4 regions of the Pseudoalteromonas sp. NEC-BIFX-2020_002 genome follow, and region 4 is predicted to be linked to each of the others. Evidence: predicted binding sites of a transcription regulator. Region 4 holds the regulator's gene; each other region holds the start of a gene.
What was found. The regulator sigma-54, encoded in region 4, starts transcription at its own class of promoters, with help from an activator protein. The targets are predictions, from matches to a motif close to GTTGGCACGNNNNTNGNNT.

Region 1 (5,161 bases), on a different contig from region 4:
GTTCTACAACTTTAATCGCTTGCTCGTTGTTATTAACTGATGGTTTAATCAACTCGCATCCTGCAAGCCCTAAGACTGTAATATAAACCATTAAAATGGTTTTAAAGCGCACGCCCATGCTACTTAACTCCCTGCTTTTCATTAATTGGTATGTGGATCACAAAACGACAACCGTGTGGCTCATTGCTTTCAAGTTCTAATCTGCCCATTAACTGCTCAACGGACTCTTTCACTATGGTAAGTCCCAAACCACTGCCTTGTGCACTAATATCTTTAGCGTGCTTACCTTGATAAAAAGCGCTAAATATATGTGTTTTATCTTGGTCTTTAATGCCACAGCCGGTGTCGCTCACAACCATTGTTAAGTTACTTTGTGACAACCCAAGAGTAATATTAACAACACTGCCTGTAGGTGAGAACTTCAAGCCATTTGAAATGAGTTGAATCAACATCATTTCAATGAGTTCAGCAGCCACTGCTATGGGCTGCTCAGGTAAACTCGATTGCCAACTAATCGTTTGATTTCGCGCTAATAAACGATGCTCAAAATGACTGTTTATTTTATTAATGAGATGCTTAAAGTCAATCTCATTAATACTTTCTTTGCTTGTTCTGATTGCATTGTAGCTAAGCAAGCTGTCAATCATTGCTCGCAAACGCACTGTGCTTTGGGTAATTAGTTCAAGCACCGCTTGTTGCTCTGTATTCATAGGACCAACAATTTCATCCGCCAATAAATCAGTGCCCTCAACCATAGACGCCAGCGGTGTTTTTAACTCATGAGTAACGTGACGTAAAAAAGTATCTTTTTGTTGCTCTAGAATATGTAGCTGTTCTTGCACCCATTGCAACTTGTTTCCCAGCTCAACTAGTTCAGCTGAGCCTTGTACAGATATTTGTTGTTGCCAATGTCCTTGCCCTAGCTTATCAATTACTGACGTTAGCCCTTTTAACCTTCCGCTAATACGCCATAAAAAACCACCGCCAACTAATAGCGTCAAAGGAATTAACGCTATTAGCCAGTTAATAAAAGAGTTTTGTAATGCTTTTAGTTCTAATTGGTTTTTTGTAATTTGTAATTCATTTTGATCTTTTAGCCATAAGGCTTGGCTGGTAATTAATTCACTCATTGGAATAAATAACTGGGCATCTTGTCGTTGCTGAATAACTAACTGCTCATGTGCCAGCTGCAATGCCTGCGACAATTGCTGCCACTGATTAATATACTCAGATGCGGGACTTATAAACATAAGCTCATCGATATTGCCCAAAGATGATTGCCATTTATCTATTATCAACTTATCTAACGAGTCACTTTTTAACACCCAATTTTGCCGCGTTGCACGCTCAAGACTGTTAAGCTCTTGCTTTAGGTTATTAAACGATTTAGTAACTTGGTAGTTATCACTTACGATTTGCTGAGTTACAGCCAGTTGTTTATTTAAAGCGTTTAAAAATACAATCACAACTAATGACAATGGTAGTAAAGATAGCAATGTACTAAATAAAAATTGTCCGATTAAGTTAGGTCGCCAAGCAAGTATTGCAGAGTACTTTTTACCAAACGGCACCAACATAGCTATTCCCTTCATTTAAATGTTTTATTATCTGATCTGCTACTTATACACGAGCTGAATCAATAAAAATAATGAATGAGGTAAATCAATTCTTCTCACTTAGCTTCTTGACGCAAAATTGAGACAAGCTAATTGCATGTTTTTAGTAGTATTTATTATTTCCCCTCGCGTTATGTTGCAAAAAAGACACAGTTCTGGGTAATTATTTCAGTTTAACACCAATGAAAAACCTTAAACTACTGATAATAAACATTAAAAATAGTTGGCATCGTTTTTGTAGTACTACTTGTAATTATGAAGTTTGGGTTCAGATTATAAGGACATCACATGAAACAATTAACTGTATTGTGCGTATGCATAAGTACCTTACTCAGTAGCGCCGCTTTTGCAATGGATGCGAAAATTACGTTTTCTGAATTAGACAAAGACGGTAATGGCAGCTTAAGTTCAGCCGAAGCATCTGAGGATGCCTTATTACATGAAAGCTTTGAGCAAATTGATAAAGACCAAGATGGTCAAATTTCCCTTGCTGAATTTAAACTATTTCTCCAATAACTTTAACTAGGAAAACTGATATGAAACAACTTATCGCCGCATTTTCACTGCTTTTTTTAATGATAAGCGCCACCGTTTTAGCAGCGCAACTGAATGTTAAATTTGCAAAATTAGATATTGACTCTGACGGGCAAATATCACTGCTTGAAGCGAAAAAAAACATGGCGCTGTTTAAACAGTTTAGTGATCTTGATGATAATCAAGACGAACACTTATCTGAGCAAGAATTCTCTAAATTTAAAATTTAAAATTTAAAAAGACGTTAAAGTATTTGCCATAATCCCGGAGGGAGTGTGTAAACGGATTTATTGTTGGGATTTAAATTATGGCAAATACTTTACTCTTTCTTCTTTTAAAGGATATTAAAAATGAAAAGCGTAACATTGATATGCTCGGTGTTATTAATAAGTAGCTTTGGCGTTGCTGCACTTGATGTAAAGCAGCGTTTTAATCACCTAGATTACAACAAAGATGGTTATTTAACCCACGACGAATTAGAGCCTCAGCCACAATTACTTAGTAACTACCAACGCTGGGATAAAGATCAGGATAATAGGATTTCACTTGTGGAATTTAAAGATTTTTTAACTAACAATCTCTATTAGTGAGTGCCTATGAAGTACAAGACACAATTAGGGTTAATAGCCCTACTAACCATTAGTTGTGGCAGTTTTGCAACAACTGATAAAATCAAAGATATCTTCAACAATTTAGACCGAAATAAAGATGGTCTGCTTACGCGATCGGAATCAGCCAAAGATCCCGCTCTTTGGTCACGTTTTAAAAGTTATGATACCGATAAAGATAATAAGTTATCGCTAAGCGAATTTACCCTATATGCTAGTAAATAAAGGATCATATTCTGCTCCTTTTTTCTTACCCAAATTGCATCCTGTGTTTTGAAAATAACTTGCGGCGATGAGATTCTCTGTTAATGTTGAATAAACACAATAATAAGAACAATCTATGAAACGCTTACTGCTTTTATTTTTAACACTTACCTTTCCCAGCCTCGCATCAACCACTGTAATATACAACGCCAATGGTTACACTCCTACTTACAAAGGTGAATTAAAGCAGTTTTCAACGTTAGTAATAAAAGATGGCAAAGTAGTTAAAATCGGAGACGATGAACTCAAAAATAATTTCCCAGGCTCACAAAGTATTGATGCAAAAAAGCAAACCTTACTACCTGGACTCATTGATGCACACGGCCATGTCATAGGTTTAGGCAATAATTTAACGCAATTAGATTTACGAGGTAGTCAATCAATAGTTCAAGTACAAACCACGCTTGCTGAATTTGCAAAAAGCAATAAAGAAAGTTGGATCATTGGCCGTGGTTGGGATCAAGAATTATGGCCCGATAAGCAATTTCCCACCGCTGGCGACTTAGATAAAATAATTAAAGATACCCCAGTTGTACTATCTCGGGTTGATGGGCATGCAATTTGGGCTAACAGTAAGGCGATTGAACTTGCTAATATCACGATTAAAACCCCTACTCCCGATGGAGGTGAGATAATTCGCGATCATAGTGCTCAACCAAGCGGTATTTTTATTGATAAAGCACAAAGCTTGATCACTTCACATATTCCTGCCCCATCAGATCACAGTGTTAATTTGGCTTTAGATCAAGCAGGCCAACATTTATTAAGTTTAGGGATCACCTCAACCCATGATGCAGGGATTGATAAGCAAACATGGCTAATTTATAAAAGCAGAGCTGCTGCTGGCACTTTGCCTCTGCGAATTGTTGCTATGCTCAGCGCAGCAGATCCTGACTTTAAAACGATGCTCAAAGCTGGCCGCTACAAAGATCTAAATGATTTTATGTCAATTCGTAGTGTTAAAATATACGCAGATGGCGCTTTAGGTAGCCGCGGTGCTGCTTTATTAGCTGATTACGCTGATCGAACTGACCATCAAGGGTTAATGCTCGAAACTCAACAGCGATTAGAAGAACTACTAACATTAAGCTTTCGTAGTGGCTTTAGTGCCAATACACATGCAATTGGTGATAAGGCAAACCGGATAGTATTAGATGCATATCAAAATGTATTTAAAAAAACGGGGGGGATTTTACTGCGTAACCGCATAGAGCATGCTCAAATTGTTGCCCCAGAGGATATTGCTCGATTTAAAACATTAAAAATAATTCCGTCGATGCAACCTGTTCATGCTACCTCTGACATGCATATGGCGCAGCAACGCCTATCTGAGCAGCAATTAATAGGCGCATACGCATGGCAAACGTTTTTAAAACAAGGATCTGTAGTTGCAGCTGGTTCTGATTATCCGGTCGAGCTTGCCAACCCTTTTGATGGCCTTTATTCAGCCATAACACGCCAAGATCACAATCAATTACCCGCACAAGGCTGGCGAGTAAGCGAAGCGCTCAACAGAGAAGACGCGCTTCACGCGTTTACGCTTGGCGGTGCTTATGCTGCGCATCAAGAGTTTAAATTGGGAAGTTTAGAGCAAGGTAAATGGGCTGATTTTATTTTAATTGATAAAGATTACTTCACAATGCCAGTGCAAGAAATTTTTACTATTAATGTCGAGCAAACGTGGATTGCCGGTAAGCTACGCTTTCAAAGAACACCGCTTCAAAAAGAAGAATAAAATCGATTAGTCTTTTACAGTAATACTGCTTTTTGGCTCGCGAGATAACTTAATGAGGTGATAGATATTTACAAATGCGAGTAAACCATTTGTTATAGCCACAGGCCATGCAGTAATAGCAACACCATAAAGTGTAAAAGCAATGCAACCGACTAGATTAAGCCACCGTAATTTGGTTACGTCACTCATCATCAAAGAGGCAACAAGTAAAGCGGAAGCTATATAGCCTAAATATTCCCAACTCATTTGTTCTCTCCACTCGTTTAGGTTAGCATTGCAGGCTGTGTGGTTTTTATAGTGGCCACACATTGCCACAACAGTATAAAAAAGCTAACTTACATAAAACCAAAAGTTGCTCGAGGGCATACTTTTAATAATCATTACACGGGATATCAGGTTTCAAC
Region 2 (5,161 bases), on a different contig from region 4:
ATTAATTTAGTCATCTATTGATGTTAAACAAAATCATCAAAACCTTTTAATAACAATTAGCTATGTAATGCTCTTACCAGTAGCTCCATATTTACCAATAGCAAATTTGACTACTAAACGTACCATTAATGTCAGTAAAATGACCCCACTGAGCAAAGTTAACCAATGCGGCAATACCTGGTGCTCCTCACCTAGCAATGGCGTAACTACAAAACCAAATTCAGCAACAAGGTAATCAGTTAAAAAGCCAAACAGTAATGCAACGCCTATTACCCCTGTTAAATAGGCTGCAACCGCTCGCCTACCAAGTTCGTTTGCTACAACGCCAAGAGTAGCTATGTTTGTTGCAGGGCCCGCCAACATAAAGACCAAAACAGCCCCTGGTGCAACACCACTTAATAATAATCCAGCCGCAATAGGGGTTGAGGCAGTGGCACAAATATACATTGGAATACTAATCAATATCACCACTAGCATTGCCAAAATACCACTCCCCCACTGAGTTAAAAATGACTCAGGTACGAAAGTTTGAACCAATGCCGCAAAAAATAAACCAATCATGAGCCATTTCATTGTATCTGATAGCAACTTATTACAACTAAAGCTTACTGCTTGTTTAAACTTCTCCCATTGCGTATCAGTCACCGTGTCTGTCGTATCACAACAACTTGGTTCATTAATTTGTTTGGCTGTCTCTGCGCTTGGTGCGCAACATGTCTCACTTTCTACCTTTATTGAACCTGTACTTGATGAACAACAGCTAGGTTTTACTGTCGGTTCAGGTTGTTTCTTTGAGCAACAACTTGGTTTCCCCGCTAAGCCCTCATCACTTTTTAGATCAATTGGTTGCTCATCCTTTGTATCTCGCCCAACTAAAACACCTGCAACGATTGCGCTACAAATTGCTGCGATTGGACGAATAACGGCCATAAATGGGCCCAATAAAACGTATGATACAGATACCGAGTCAACCCCAGTTTCTGGCGTTGAGACTAAAAATGCAGTTGTTGCGCTTTTTGACGCGCCCGCACGTCTTAACCCTATGGCAGCAGGGATAACACCACATGAACATAAAGGCATTGGCGCACCAATCAGTGCGGCTTTAACCGTGGTCCAGAAACCTTCTTTCCCCAAATACTTGTTAAGAAAGTTAACGGGTAAATAAACATTAAGCATGCCAGCGATCAGCAAACCAAGCATTAACCAAGGCGCAGATAATAAAAATAGCTGCCAAAAATTATTGAGTAAGTCCATCGATATCCTCCAAAGTAGTTAATATAGAGCAGTTATCTGCGGGCTCTTCACCGCCACAGCATTTGTCAGCTAAAACAGATAATGACTGATGAAAGCGCGTTAATTCAGCAATGCGCTCTGCAACAAGATCTCGCTTTTGTAAGGTTAAATTTTTAACTTCGTGGCATGAATGCTGCTGTTTATGAAATTTAATTTGCAGTAACTCTTTAATTTCTGACAAACTAAAACCGACATTCTTTGCGCGTAAAATAAACTTCATTTGTTTTAAGTCTGACTGGCTATAATCACGATACCCAGATTGTGTCCGCGATGTAGCCGTTAACAAAGCATGCTTTTCGTAGTACCTTAATGTATCTGTTGAGACACCTAACTGGCTTGCAAATTCGCCTATTTTCATCATCGTCTCCAATGAATTTTTTATCAACTTTTACTTACTATAAACCTTAGAGCACACACTAAGGTCAAGTATTTATAATTTTTATTTTAAAGGAAATAGTATGAATATCACTCTACTCGATAGCGATACTTTAGCAGGCACTTCACTTAAGCCTTTTCAAGGGTTTGGTAAGTTTAAAAGCTATCCTCTAACGAGCACTGAGCAAGTTATTACTCATAGCCTAAATGCCGATGTGTTGATCACTAATAAAGTTATACTTAATCGCGAGACGCTCGCACAACTCCCCGCAGTTAAACTTATTTGCGTTGCAGCAACTGGCACAAATAATGTCGACTTAATCGCAGCGAAAGAGCTTGGCATTGCAGTCGCCAATGTAGCTGGATATTCTACACCTAGCGTTGTTCAACACACTTTTGCATTAATTACTAACTTGCTCGGTAATACACATCGCTATATTAATGATTGCCAACAGGGGCAGTGGCAGCAAAGCCAAATGTTTTGCCGTCTTGATTATAGTTTTAACGAAATTGCGGGTAAAACATTAGCGATTATTGGTTATGGTTCATTAGGTAAAGCCGTTGCAACTGTAGCCAATGCATTTGGCGCACACGTCATTCTTGCTGAGCGTAAAAACCATCCCGTTAGGCAAGGCCGCACTGAATTTTATCAAGCAATAAAAAGCGCTGATATTATTAGCGTACATTGCCCTTTAACTGATGAAAGCCGAGATCTAATTAGCGCAGAAGAGCTAAGTATGATGAAGCCCTGTGCTATTTTAATTAATACAGCCAGAGGCGGTATTGTAAATGAAGCTGACTTAGCCCATGCACTCGCTGAGAATCAAATTGCCGCAGCTGGGGTTGATGTGTTAACGAAGGAGCCTGCCACTGACACTAACCCGCTAGCAGGTTATCAAGGCCACAACTTAATTTTAACCCCTCACATTGCATGGGCCAGTGAAGAGTCAATCATTCGCCTAGTTAAACAGATAAGCTTGAATATCAGTGCATTTAGCCAAGGTGAGAGCCGAAATAGACTGGTCTAATAGACTAATTATTAGTTATAAATACCAAGCCATATGCTATTCACACATGGTATATGGTTTCAAAAAACCTAACACACTGATTTTAAACAAGCTAAAAACTTGGCCAGCTATTTGCTAAATATTCAATAATAAATACCGTACTTAGCATCAGGGCAAATATAATGAAAAAAACACTTTTAATCGCAGCACTTACAATACCATTTTTAACTGGATGCGTTATTGCAGTATCAGATGGTGAAGCAGAAACACATTGGGCAGGCGGTGATACATCTAGCTGGGAAAAGCACCACAAATATAATCGAGAGGCTATTGCAAATATTGATTTAGATAGCAGTTATCAATCTGTTTTAAGTAAACTTAAAACGCCTAACTTCTCTGAGCTGTTAAAAAAGAATGATGATGTGTATCAGGTGTTATTTTACGCCACTCACAGCATTCACTCTGACGGTAAAATGACCAAAGATGAGTGCACTGCGCTTGTATTTAAAAATGAGAAACTCATTGGGGTGGGCGATACCATCTATAAATCACTTAACTAACATTTATACCAATCTGCGTAGATATGGGGTCTATTTAACGACAAGAAAATTGCGCTATACCTAGGCAGAAATTTTTATATCTAGTTGTTCTAAATAAAAAATTTTTAACGACGTTATAGCGTGATTTAATTCGTTAAATTGTTCAAATATTTATGCAGATTGGTATTATCTGCCTAAACCACCTCAAGATGCGAGGGTCGTTGGAATTAAAAGCGATTTAGACAAGACATTAGTTGCAAGTAATAGTGGTTCTATTTTTAAAATCAACCCCTTATAAAAGTAACGCAGTATAAATCGCTTTTAAACTAACCCATTGGGCGGTTCACAGGCACCTGTGAAACGCTGAATTCTGCATCTTGAGGTGCCTTGGGTATATTGCGCTGGGTAGATAACAATCTACCCATGATTTTATTTTAACTAACTACAACATTGAAAGCTTTTAAAAACCTAACTCGCTCTTTTATTATTGCGTTCGAATGACACGCGCAACAATGATATCTCGACCAGCATCTTTCGCTTGATATAACCCTAAATCAGCCTCTTCTAACAGTGTATGTTCGCCATATACTTGGCCGCACTCTGTTGTCGCAACACCAATACTTATTGTTATATGATCAGCATTTAATGATGCCTTATGCGGTATATTTAATTTTTTCACCGCATTTCTTAACTTATTTGCAAACTGCAACGCTTCATTTTTTCCCATATCGGGTAACACTGCAGCAAACTCTTCTCCCCCATAACGCGCAACAAAATCACTTGCACGCTCACATTCGCCCACTAATGCATGCGCAATACGTTTCAAGCAGTCATCTCCAGCACGGTGGCCATAACAATCGTTGTAACGTTTAAAGTGATCTATATCCATAAGTAAAACTGATAATGGGGTTCCAGCTCGGCGGCTTCGTCGCCACTCCCGAGATAAGTTTTCATCCAAATAACGCCTATTTGGGATTTCCGTCAAACCATCAATGGATGCTAGCATTTCAAGTAAGTCATTTTTCTGTTTTATAAGTAATTGATTTCTGACACGAGCTTTTACAATTGTAGGGCTAAAAGGTTTTGCAATATAATCCATAGCACCTAGTTCAAACCCTTTAGCTTCATCATCATGACTTGTATTGGCCGAAATAAAAATAACGGGGAGAGCTTGAGTTGATGGATTTTCTTTTAACTGAATTAATACCTCATAGCCACTAATACCAGGCATCACTATATCAAGTATAATTAAATCAACCGCTGTTGATTTTAAAAAGGTGAGTGCTTTTTCACCATTTTCAACCAAGAAAATATCATGCTCACTTGCAAGTGTTTTCTCCAATACCAATCGATTAAGAGGATCATCATCAACAATAAGTATTTTAGCTCTTTTTAACATCTGCTAGTCCTTGTATCTGGATATAAGCCATGGCTTGTTTTAACTCCTGTATAAGTTGATCCTGTAATAATGGATCGGCTTCTTTCAAGGCGCGTAACTTATACTCTAGTTGCTTAGCCAACTCTGAGAGCCTGCAAAATCCTAGGTTTCCTGATACGCCTTTAATGCTATGCACTAACCGTTCCAGTTCTCTTGGTTGATTATATGTTATTAATTTATTTAGGTGGTCATTACATAATTTAGCAAACTTCCCCAGCATAACCAGTAATAAATCACTATCACCGGAGAATTGTTCCAATGCAAAAGGTTCATCATAAAAATTGGGAATTTCAATTTCAAGATCATTAATTGCTTGCAATAAAGTAGGGGCTATAACGGGCTTTGTTAGGTGTTTATTCATTCCTGCAGCTAATGAACGATCCTCGTCTGCTTGTTCACAATGCGCCGTTAGCGCAAAAATCGGCAGCTGCTGTTGATCATATTGCTTACGCAGCAATTGCGCTGCCTGTAAGCCATCCATTTCTGGCATTTGTATATCCATTAGAATG
Region 3 (5,161 bases), on a different contig from region 4:
AATAGCAGTTGCTGAATATGTAATTAGTAGTATTTTTGCTTTGTGCCAAGAAAATGCAAGTAGTATTGAAGGCAAGACAATTGGTATTGTTGGGGTTGGAAGCATAGGTAGTTGTTTGCGTGAAAAGTTAAAAGCGCTAAATGTCACCGTATTAGTGTGCGATCCACCTAAATATGAAGCCGGGCAGCTTGATGAACATCAAGATCTAGAGTTGCTACTAACTCAATCTGACATCGTAACATTTCATGTTCCTTTGATAAAAACAGGCAAACACAGCACGTTGCATTTGCTGAATAAAGCACGTTTGTTAGCGCTCAAAGCCGGTACTATTATCATCAATGCCAGCAGAGGCGACGTTATTGATAATCAAGCCTTGCTTGAGGTAATGCAAGATGGTGCACAACTTGATTTAGTTATTGACGTATGGGAAAACGAACCCACAATATTAACTGAGCTTCTTGAATATACACGATTGGCAAGTGTGCATATTGCAGGGCACACACTTGAAGGTAAAGCACGTGGTACACAAATGCTGTATCAAAAGCTATGTGAACTTGAAAAGGTCGAAGCGAAGAAATCCTTAGCTGATTTTTTACCTGTACCAAGTATTACGGATATTAACCTGCAGGAAACATTTGATATACCTGATCTTGGTCAACTTATTCATCTTATCTATGATGTGCGCCGAGATGACGGTATTTTACGACGAGATTTGGTAAATCAAGGTTTTGATAGCCTTAGAAAAAACTATCCAATTAGGCGTGAATTCAGCACGCTAAATATCACAGGCGCAAATCAGCATGCAGATGTACTAGCGGCGCTCGGGTTTAACTTAATATAATTTAGACAATGGCCATAAGGGCGGTTGTTAATAGAGGAATACACATGTCACAAAAATATAATGTTGCCGTACTTGGTGCTACAGGTCTTGTTGGCCGCCAAATTATTGAAACGTTAGAAGATCGTAAGTTTCCTGTTGATCAATTATTTTTATTGGCAAGCAGCCGCAGTGCCGGTGAAGATATTAAGTTTCGTGGTGAAACTATAGAAGTGCAAGATGTTGAAGGTTTTGACTTTAGTCAAGCGCATATTGGCTTGTTTTCAGCAGGTGGCAGTGTGTCAGAAAAATATGCACCGATTGCAGCTGATGCGGGCTGTATAGTTATTGATAACACATCACATTTTAGAAATGACTTTGAAGTACCATTGATTGTGCCTGAAGTTAATGCTGCAAGTTTGGCTGATTTCAGAAACCGCAATATTATTGCCAATCCTAACTGCTCAACGATTCAAATGATGGTGGCATTAAAGCCGATATACGATGCGTACGGTATTGACCGTATTAATGTATCGACCTATCAAGCAGTATCGGGTGCTGGCAAAGAAGCCGTTGATGAGCTTGCAAAACAAACTGCAAATCTAATGAATGCGCGCCCAGTTGATAGCCAAGTATTTCCAAAGCAGATGGCATTCAATGTAATCCCACAAATTGATGTGTTTGAAGATAACGGCTATACACGCGAAGAAATGAAAATGGTTAATGAAACCCATAAAATATTGGGTGACACTACTATTGCAGTAAACCCAACATGTGTGCGAGTACCTGTGTTTTTTGGTCATTCTGAAGCGATAAACATTGAAACACGCATGCCATATGATTTTGAACATGTTAAGCAGTTACTCAAAGATGCCCCGGGCCTTGAACTTATTGAAGATGAAGGTGATTATCCAACGCCAGTATCAGATGCAAGCGGTAATGATACTGTTTATGTAGGGCGTTTACGTCAAGATATTTCGCACCCGCATGGATTAAATATGTGGGTTGTTAGCGATAATACCCGAAAAGGCGCAGCTACTAATAGTGTACAAATAGCTGAAGAGCTTATTGCAAATTATCTTTAAGAATAAGTAGAAATAGCGGCAAATTGCCGCTTTTTTATTTTTAAACTGCCAAATAATTGCCGCATGATGGCTAAAAGCGTATAAACTTAACAATAACTATAAAAACTCTTCCGGCTGATAAAATTTAAGCTATTAAGTATCAAAGTGTTGCGATAGATATAAAGACGCAACTGGTTTATAGTTTGCAACTGGAATAGAGCTTGCAAGAAAATTGAATTAACTATTTTATTTATGTCAGTTATTTCTGCAAGAAATAATCAATGTTTAAGCGCCTGTTTTTTAGGTGCTGCGTTAACATTTAAACATTAAAGGATCAGCATGCGCGGTTTAGCTACACTCCTCTTATTAGCGTCTGCATTGGTGGCAACACCAATATACTCCCAAGACGGCACCCAACTAAAAGGGCCTAAAGGCGTTGATTACGGCGTTCAAGGGCGTTCAATTGGACCAATAAAGCCAACCGATACGTTATGGCGTATTGCAGCGAAAGTGCGACCAGATAACTCTGTAAGTATTTATCAGGTGATGCAGGCATTGTATGAGAAAAACCCCAATTCATTTTTAGATCAAAATCTAAATCATATGCGTGATGGCGCGTACCTCAAAATACCTACACTACGCGAAATTCGTAACATTAGCCCTCAATTAGCAAAACAACGATCTGAGCAAGATGATGACTTATGGGATAAAAAGAAAAACGGAACATTAACTCAAAGTGATATCGAAAGCTCCAAAACAAAAGTAACACAAGCGCGAAAAGTTGATGTTGACGAAGCAAAAAAAGAATTAAAACAAGAAATCAACACGATAAAAACCGAGCAAGGTACGCAACTTGTTGAGTTGCAAAAGCAATTTAAATCATCAGTTGAAAATGTTGAAGAGATCTTAGTTGAAAATAATAATTTAAAAAAGCAGCTAACCGGTATTTCTAAAGAGCTCGAAAAAGTGCGAAATCAGCTAGGACAAGATAGTGAAATTCAGCAGCAACTAAAAGAGTTAATTGCAAAGCAAAATGAGTTTATAGAGCAGCAAAAGGTAAAAAAGCAACAAGAGGAGAGTGAGTTTGATTTTGCCGCGTTATTGGCAAATCCGTTTGTTCTTATTTTACTAATGACGATACCGGCTTTATTAATTGTTTTTGCAGTGGTGATGTTTTTACGTAAACGTAATAAAGAAGATGAAGTAATTGACGACGATGAGTTTTTACCACAAAGCCCTAGTTATGTTCCAGACGAAGATATTGATTTAGGCCCCTCAATAGATCCTATCATTCCTGATCCAGTACAAGATGATTTAAGTGTCCAACTCGATGATAACTTAGACAGCGATATGCTGCCTGATGATGACATTATTTTTGATGACAGTATTGATGATGAAAGTATTGATGACGATTTTGAAGATGGCGACAGTCTATTAAATCAAGACGAACTCGATGGTCTATTAAGTGATGACATCGTATTTGATGATGAAGTCAAAGAAGATGATGAGTTAGATATCTTCATGCAGCAAGATTTTGACCAACAAGACGATGATAGTTTAGGCGATGATATCGACTTGGATCTTGATGCCGAAAAAGGTGACGGGGATATTTTAAGTGCAGAAGACCTAGATGACTTATTTGCAGAAGATGCCGTTGACAGCTCTTCTGCGCCTGCAAACGGGGAAATTGATGATTCCCTCGATGAGTTAGAATCAGATGATGCCCTTGCTGCGCTCAGTGAAGAACTTGCTAGTGAAGATGATGACTTTGATATAGATGAACTCATCGATGCACAAAGTTCTGTTAACGAAGAGCCAGAACTTGATGTACTTAATAATAACGATGAGGATTTTGACTTAGACGACATTGACAGCTTAATCGATGATGCTGCCGCGGAGCCTGAAAAACCAGCCGAGTTAGTTGATGAAGACGACACTGATTTTGACTTGGACGACATTGACAGCCTTATTGATGATGCTGCCGCGGAGCCTGAAAAACCAGCCGAGTTAGTTGATGAAGACGACACTGATTTTGACTTGGACGACATTGACAGCCTTATTGATGATGATGCTGCCGCGGAGCCTGAAAAACCAACAGAGTTAGTCGATGAAGACGACACTGATTTTGACTTGGACGACATTGACAGCTTAATTGATGACGCTGCCGCAGAGCCTGAAAAACCAGCCGAGTTAGTCGATGAAGACGACACTGATTTTGACTTGGACGACATTGATAGCCTTATTGATGATGCTGCCGCAGAGCCTGAAAAACCAACAGAGTTAGTCGATGAAGACGACACTGATTTTGATTTAGACGACATTGACAGCTTAATTGATGACGCAGCCGCAGAGCCTGAAAAACCAACAGAATTAGTCGATGAAGACGACACTGATTTTGATTTAGACGACATTGACAGCTTAATTGATGACGCAGCCGCAGAGCCTGAAAAACCAACAGAGTTAGTCGATGAAGACGACACTGATTTTGATTTAGACGACATTGATAGCCTTATTGATGACGCAGAGCCTGAAAAACCAACAGAGCTGGTCGATGAAGACGACACTGATTTTGACTTAGACGATATTGATAGTTTAATCGATGATGTTGATCACAATACTGATTTAGATGAAGCCCTTTCTGATTCAATGAATGAATTATCAGGTGTTGAAGATGAGCTTAATCTAGATGAAGTAGAATCACTAGTATCGAGCTTAGCCGATGAGCCTGAAGTTGAACCAGAGCCTGAAGTTGAACCAGAGCCTGAAGTTGAACCAGAGCCCGAAGTTGAACCAGAGCTTGAGGTTGAACCAGAGCCCGAAGTTGAACCAGAGCCAGAAGCTGAACCAGAGCCAGAAGTTGAACCAGAGCCCGAAGTTGAACCAGAGCCAGAAGAAGAACCAGAGCCAGAAGAAGAACCAGAGCCTGAAGTTGAACCAGAGCCTGAAGTTGAACCAGAGCTTGAAGTTGAACCAGAGCTTGAAGTTGAACCAGAGCTTGAAGTTGAACCAGAGCTTGAAGTTGAACCAGAGCCTGAAGTTGAACCAGAGCCAGAAGTTGAACCAGAGCCTGAAGTTGAACCAGAGCCTGAAGTTGAACCAGAGCTAGAAGCTGAACCAGAGCCAGAAGAAGAACCAGAGCCTGAAGTTGAACCAGAGCTTGAAGTTGAACCAGAGCTTGAAGTTGAACCAGAGCTTGAAGTTGAACCAGAGCCTGAAGCTGAACCAGAGCCAGAAGTTGAACCAGAGCCAGAAGTTGAATCAGAGCCTGAAGCTGAACCAG
Region 4 (5,161 bases):
GTCGTCACTGTCTAGATAAAATAGAGTTGGGTTTGCAAACCCCGGAAGATACTCAAGAATATCATTAAACTCTTGCTGTTCTTTGGGTAAGTTACGCACATCAATACTGACGGCAATCTTATCGTAGTTATCAGATACACTACGTACTAACGACGGTAATAAGTTTACAGGGATATTATCAACACAATAATAGCCAAGGTCTTCTAATACACGCAAAGCGACAGATTTACCTGACCCTGAGCGCCCACTGATGATAATTAATTCCATGTAAACTCTCCTTCTTTTAACTACGACTGTTCAACAATGACTTGATATAGATCTTGGTCTGTTTTTGCGCTACGTATTTGTTTACAAAACTCTTTGTCGTTGAGTTTATCAGCAATTGTAGCCAACGTCTTTAAATGAAGTTCACTGTCACCATCAGGTACGATGAGTGCAACAAAAATATCGACGGGGCGATTATCAATGGCATCAAAATTGATTGGTTGTTCGCTTACTAAAATTAAAGCGAGTGGTTCTTGTGCGCCACTCATACGACCATGCGGGATCGCGATACCACGGCCAATACCTGTACTACCTAATTTTTCTCTATTTAATAGAGCACTCAATATGTCTTGTTGTGATAAGTGAGGAAGCCGTTCATGAGCCAATTGGCTGATAAATTCGAGGATACGTTTTTTGCTATTAAAAAGGACCGCAGCTTTACTGCAGTCCTGACAAGTAAGTGAACTTAGTTTCATAGTGTTAGTGTCGAGCGTGCTTCTCTTTGTGTTTGATAACTTGACGGTCGAGTTTATCGATGAGCCCGTCAATCGCGGCATACATGTCCTGGTGCTGCGTTGAGGCAAATAGCTCTGCGCCACTGACATGTAATGTTGCTTCTGCTTTTTGGTTGAGCTTTTCTACGTCAAGAATAACATGGACATTGTTGATGTGATCAAAATGCCTCTCAAGCTTCGCAAACTTATTGTTTACATAGTCTCTTAATGAATCAGTAATTTCTACGTGACGACCAGTTAAATTTAGTTGCATAAGCATTTTCCTTCTTGTGGTTTTACGCCTTAAATCAAGCTTTTACGTTGATTTGACGGTGGAATAGCTAGCGATTCACGGTACTTTGCTATTGTTCGTCTAGCTACTTTGATACCTTGCTCTGCCAATATATCTGCAATTTTACTATCACTCAATGGTTTAGCTGAGTTTTCTGCTGCAATCAATTTTTTTATGAGTGCACGAATTGCTGTCGATGAGCATTCTCCGCCATTTTCGGTACTGACATGGCTTGAGAAAAAATACTTTAACTCAAAAATACCACGTGGTGTATGCATGTACTTCTGGGTTGTTACCCGGGAGATTGTTGATTCATGCATTTCAACCATTTCAGCAACATCGTTTAATACCATAGGTCGCATAGCCTCGGGGCCATGCTCAAAAAAACCTTGCTGCTGTTTAACAATGCAGTTAGTTACTTTGAGTAATGTGTCATTACGACTTTCTAGGCTTTTTATAAACCATTTAGCTTCTTGTAAATGAGAGCGAATAAATTGGCTGTCAGTGCTCGATTTTACTGAGCGCGACATCGCCGCATATTGGCTGTTAACTCTAATTTTTGGCATGCTATCTGGGTTGAGCTCTACCACCCAGCGGCCTTTAATTTTTTTCACTGACACGTCGGGAATAACGTACTCTGACTCTTCTCGAACTATGGTATCCGCAGGCTTTGGATTAAGGCTGTGGATGAGTGTCATTACTTCTTTTAGTTCATCTTCCTTTAGCTTAGTCTTTTTCATCAAAGTACGATAGTCGCGACTAGCTAATAAATCGATATGATCAGTTAAAATCATTTTTGTTTCGGCAATCCAAGGCGTTGCAGGATCAAATTGATTTAGCTGAATACATAAACATTCAGGTAGGCTGCGTGCAGCAATACCGACCGGATCAAATAACTGAATACGCTTTAATACCGCTTGAACTTCATCAAGTTCAATTTCTTCTTCGTTATTACCTTTGTTTAGGCTTTCAGCAATGTCTTCACAGCTTAGTGTAAGAATACCTGAGTCATCAACCGCTTCGACAATGGCTATCGCGATAGCTTCGTCAGTCGGACTAAAATGAGTCAGCTGTAGTTGCCACATAAGGTGATCGTGGAGGGTTTCAGATGAAGCGCCTTGATAAATAGATTCATCTTCAGGCATTGGCCCTGATGAAGAGCTTGGTGCGGCGCTCATGTATTCATCCCATGTAACATCCATCGCCATTTCGTCGCTTACGGTATCTTTTGCTAGCGCTTCACTGCTTTCTTGTTCGTATTCACTTGGCGTGTCATCAGCTGAGGCACTGACAGTTTGATCATCAGTATCTTGTTTTTGTTCGTTCTTACCACCTGATTCATCACCAAAGTCATTTTCATCGACCTCAAGTAATGGATTGCTATCTAGTGCTTCTTGGATCTCTTGTTGAAGATCTAATGTGCTCAACTGTAACAAACGAATAGCTTGTTGTAGCTGTGGTGTCATTGTAAGTTGCTGGCCCATGCGCAGCTGGAGTGATTGCCTCATGTATCTCTAACAATCCTTTTATTGTTGTCATAATTAAGTCTAGCAGAACCTTAGCCGGGCGTGGCTTTATAGCCTAAATTGCTCACCCAAATAAACGTCGCGGACTGTTTGGTCGGCAAGTACATGCTCAGGAGTGCCTGATGCAATTAACTCCCCATGAGAAACTATGTAGGCTTTTTCACAAACATCAAGGGTTTCTCGTACATTGTGGTCGGTAATAAGTACGCCTATCCCACGGTTTTTAAGATGTTCAATAATCTTCTTTATATCTAACACCGAAATAGGATCAACGCCAGCAAAAGGCTCATCTAATAGGATAAATTTAGGGTTTGCGGCTAAAGCGCGAGCAATTTCAACGCGACGGCGTTCACCACCAGATAATGCCATACCTTGACTATCGCGGATGTGCTGAATGCTAAATTCATCAAGTAAGCCATCAAGCGCTTCTTCACGAGCTTGTTTATTTAGCTCTTTACGGGTTTCGAGTATCGCCATCAGGTTTTGGTAAACGGTCAGTTTGCGAAATATCGAAGATTCTTGCGGTAAATAGCCAATCCCTAAACGTGCACGGCTGTGCATTGGTAATAAGGTGATGTCGTTATCATCTATGCTTATTTTACCTTTGTCGCTTGGCACTAATCCTACAATCATGTAAAAAGTGGTGGTTTTGCCTGCGCCATTAGGGCCAAGTAAGCCAACAATGCTACCAGCGCTGACTTCTAAGCCTACATTTTTTACGACTTGGCGGCCTTTATAACTTTTTGCTAAAAACTCAGCTTTTAATGTGCTCATGGCTGACCTTTTTCGTTATCTTTTTTAGTGTTTACTGGGACTAATATTGTATGCACTCGTTCGTCTGAATTTTCATCTTTTTCAGCGCTAATTAATTGTTGGTCCATGTCGTATGTAATACTTTTGGCATTAATCTTTTGACCTGCTTGAGTGACTTGGGCGTTACCGATTAAAGTTAAATAGCGTTTATCAACATCGTAACGAACCTCATTGGCGCTGGCGCTCATAATTGTGCCATCTGTTTGTTTTTCTTCAAAGTATGCAGGGCTTCCAGTGGCAACAAGCAGCTGCTTATTATCACCTAAATCTTCACGTTTGTGCACTTCTAGGTGATCAGCTGTGATACGACGATTACCATGGATTATCTCTACGTTTTTTTCAAAAATACCGACATTTTTTTTCAGCTGTGCAAGCTGTTTATCAGCGCTTATCGATACTTGGTCTGCAAGTGGAAGAGTACCTTCAGCAAAGCTTGAAAGGGCAATGAACAAGCTAGGTATTACAAGTAAGTGAGCAAATTTATTGGTCATAATATATGGTTCGCGTATGGTTAATAAGTTCTACGACTTCGGCTTTTAAGTCGGCTCTAAGGCCGCGTCCGGTGGTCTTTAAATTTGGTCCGATTAATTCAACAGGCTGTTCTGAACTCATGGTTTGTTGTTCAATATCAACCAAGATGTTATCGGCATTAATATGCTTAATCATTGCGTTGTTTGTGAGATTTTTAGCAACAACATTGCCTTCTAAAATCAACTGGTTATTTTCATATAATGTGGCTTCTTGCGCATTGATTTGCCACGTTTGCTGTTGATTATATAAAGTAAAAATAGGCTTTTCAAAGTAAGTAAATCCTAACTGCTGATAAAGTTCCATTTTTGCTGCGGTTACTTTGTGGCTAATTTTACCTTGTTCATCAAATGCGGTTTGCTTTAATTCGACCGCGGTATAATCAGGTTTTGCTATCACATCTTCTTGATTTTTTACCGTGGTCGTTGTTTGGCTAAAGTACGGGAGCCACAACCACGCCATAAAACCTATAAATAATACGCTTAATATTAAACGCGCACTATTCATGAGCTAGTCCCTTCACTGGTCAATGATTTTCCATTAACTAGCATTAATAAGTCGGTTAGCTCGCGTACTGCACCAAAGCCACCGGGTAGCATTGTTGTGTAATGTGATAGTCGCTTAATTAGCGGGTGTGCGTCATTTACAGCAACTGCAAAGCCAACCAGTTCCATGACCGGTAAATCAGGACCGTCATCGCCGATATAGGCAATTTGTTCGTCACTTAACTGGAGTTTATCTTTTAGCTCTTGATAAGCGTGCAACTTGTTTTCTTGGCCTTGGTAGATATGCGGTACAGTTAGGCTAGTCATTCGTTGCTGAACTATCTGTGAATGACGGCCTGTGATCACGGCTACTTCAAAACCACTATTGATAAGCGCTTTGATACCAAAACCGTCTTTAGTATTGAAGGCTTTTAGCTCTTCACCTTGGTTACCAAGATAAATACGGCCATCAGAGAATACCCCGTCAATATCACAAATAAGTAATTTAACTTTTTTGGCGCGGGTTTGCGCATCGTCTGAAAGTGGTTGGTATAAGTCTGCAAATTGCATTATAAAACTCCTGCTTTTAGCAAATCTTGCATGTTAAGTGCGCCAATAGGGTGGTGATTTTCATCAATGACAATTAAGCCATTAATGCGTTTATTCTCCATGATATTAAGCGCCTCGGCTGCTAGCATATCGGCTGTAGCTGTTGTGCAAGAACGGGTCATTACGTGACTAATTAAAGTACTGTGAATA

Region 1: HJP15_RS03535 (EF-hand domain-containing protein) is a predicted target of sigma-54. The motif match lies at 1,839-1,857, and genes of this name have one in related genera.
Region 2: HJP15_RS10640 (DUF3192 domain-containing protein) is a predicted target of sigma-54. The motif match lies at 2,795-2,813, and genes of this name have one in related genera.
Region 3: HJP15_RS05175 (FimV/HubP family polar landmark protein) is a predicted target of sigma-54. The motif match lies at 2,101-2,119, and genes of this name have one in related genera.

Annotation. Positions count from the first base shown of each region.
Region 1 covers NZ_JABEPJ010000002.1:289,340-294,500, forward strand. Annotated here, with positions in the region: gene HJP15_RS03525 (hypothetical protein) at 1-118, opposite strand, end outside; gene HJP15_RS03530 (sensor histidine kinase) at 120-1,577, opposite strand; gene HJP15_RS03535 (EF-hand domain-containing protein) at 1,905-2,132, shown strand; gene HJP15_RS03540 (hypothetical protein) at 2,153-2,380, shown strand; gene HJP15_RS03545 (EF-hand domain-containing protein) at 2,501-2,737, shown strand; gene HJP15_RS03550 (EF-hand domain-containing protein) at 2,747-2,983, shown strand; gene HJP15_RS03555 (amidohydrolase) at 3,099-4,757, shown strand; gene HJP15_RS03560 (YgjV family protein) at 4,764-5,003, opposite strand.
Region 2 covers NZ_JABEPJ010000008.1:49,133-54,293, reverse strand. Annotated here, with positions in the region: gene HJP15_RS10655 (SO_0444 family Cu/Zn efflux transporter) at 61-1,254, opposite strand; gene zntR (Zn(2+)-responsive transcriptional regulator) at 1,238-1,651, opposite strand; gene HJP15_RS10645 (D-2-hydroxyacid dehydrogenase) at 1,752-2,696, shown strand; gene HJP15_RS10640 (DUF3192 domain-containing protein) at 2,858-3,235, shown strand; gene HJP15_RS10635 (diguanylate cyclase) at 3,699-4,613, opposite strand; gene HJP15_RS10630 (PAS domain-containing hybrid sensor histidine kinase/response regulator) at 4,597-5,161, opposite strand, start outside.
Region 3 covers NZ_JABEPJ010000003.1:183,011-188,171, forward strand. Annotated here, with positions in the region: gene HJP15_RS05165 (4-phosphoerythronate dehydrogenase) at 1-841, shown strand, start outside; gene HJP15_RS05170 (aspartate-semialdehyde dehydrogenase) at 886-1,902, shown strand; gene HJP15_RS05175 (FimV/HubP family polar landmark protein) at 2,221-5,161, shown strand, end outside.
Region 4 covers NZ_JABEPJ010000013.1:2,840-8,000, forward strand. Annotated here, with positions in the region: gene rapZ (RNase adapter RapZ) at 1-267, opposite strand, end outside; gene HJP15_RS14630 (PTS sugar transporter subunit IIA) at 288-740, opposite strand; gene hpf (ribosome hibernation promoting factor) at 745-1,032, opposite strand; gene HJP15_RS14640 (RNA polymerase factor sigma-54) at 1,062-2,558, opposite strand; gene lptB (LPS export ABC transporter ATP-binding protein) at 2,625-3,350, opposite strand; gene lptA (lipopolysaccharide transport periplasmic protein LptA) at 3,347-3,880, opposite strand; gene lptC (LPS export ABC transporter periplasmic protein LptC) at 3,870-4,424, opposite strand; gene kdsC (3-deoxy-manno-octulosonate-8-phosphatase KdsC) at 4,421-4,972, opposite strand; gene HJP15_RS14665 (KpsF/GutQ family sugar-phosphate isomerase) at 4,972-5,161, opposite strand, start outside.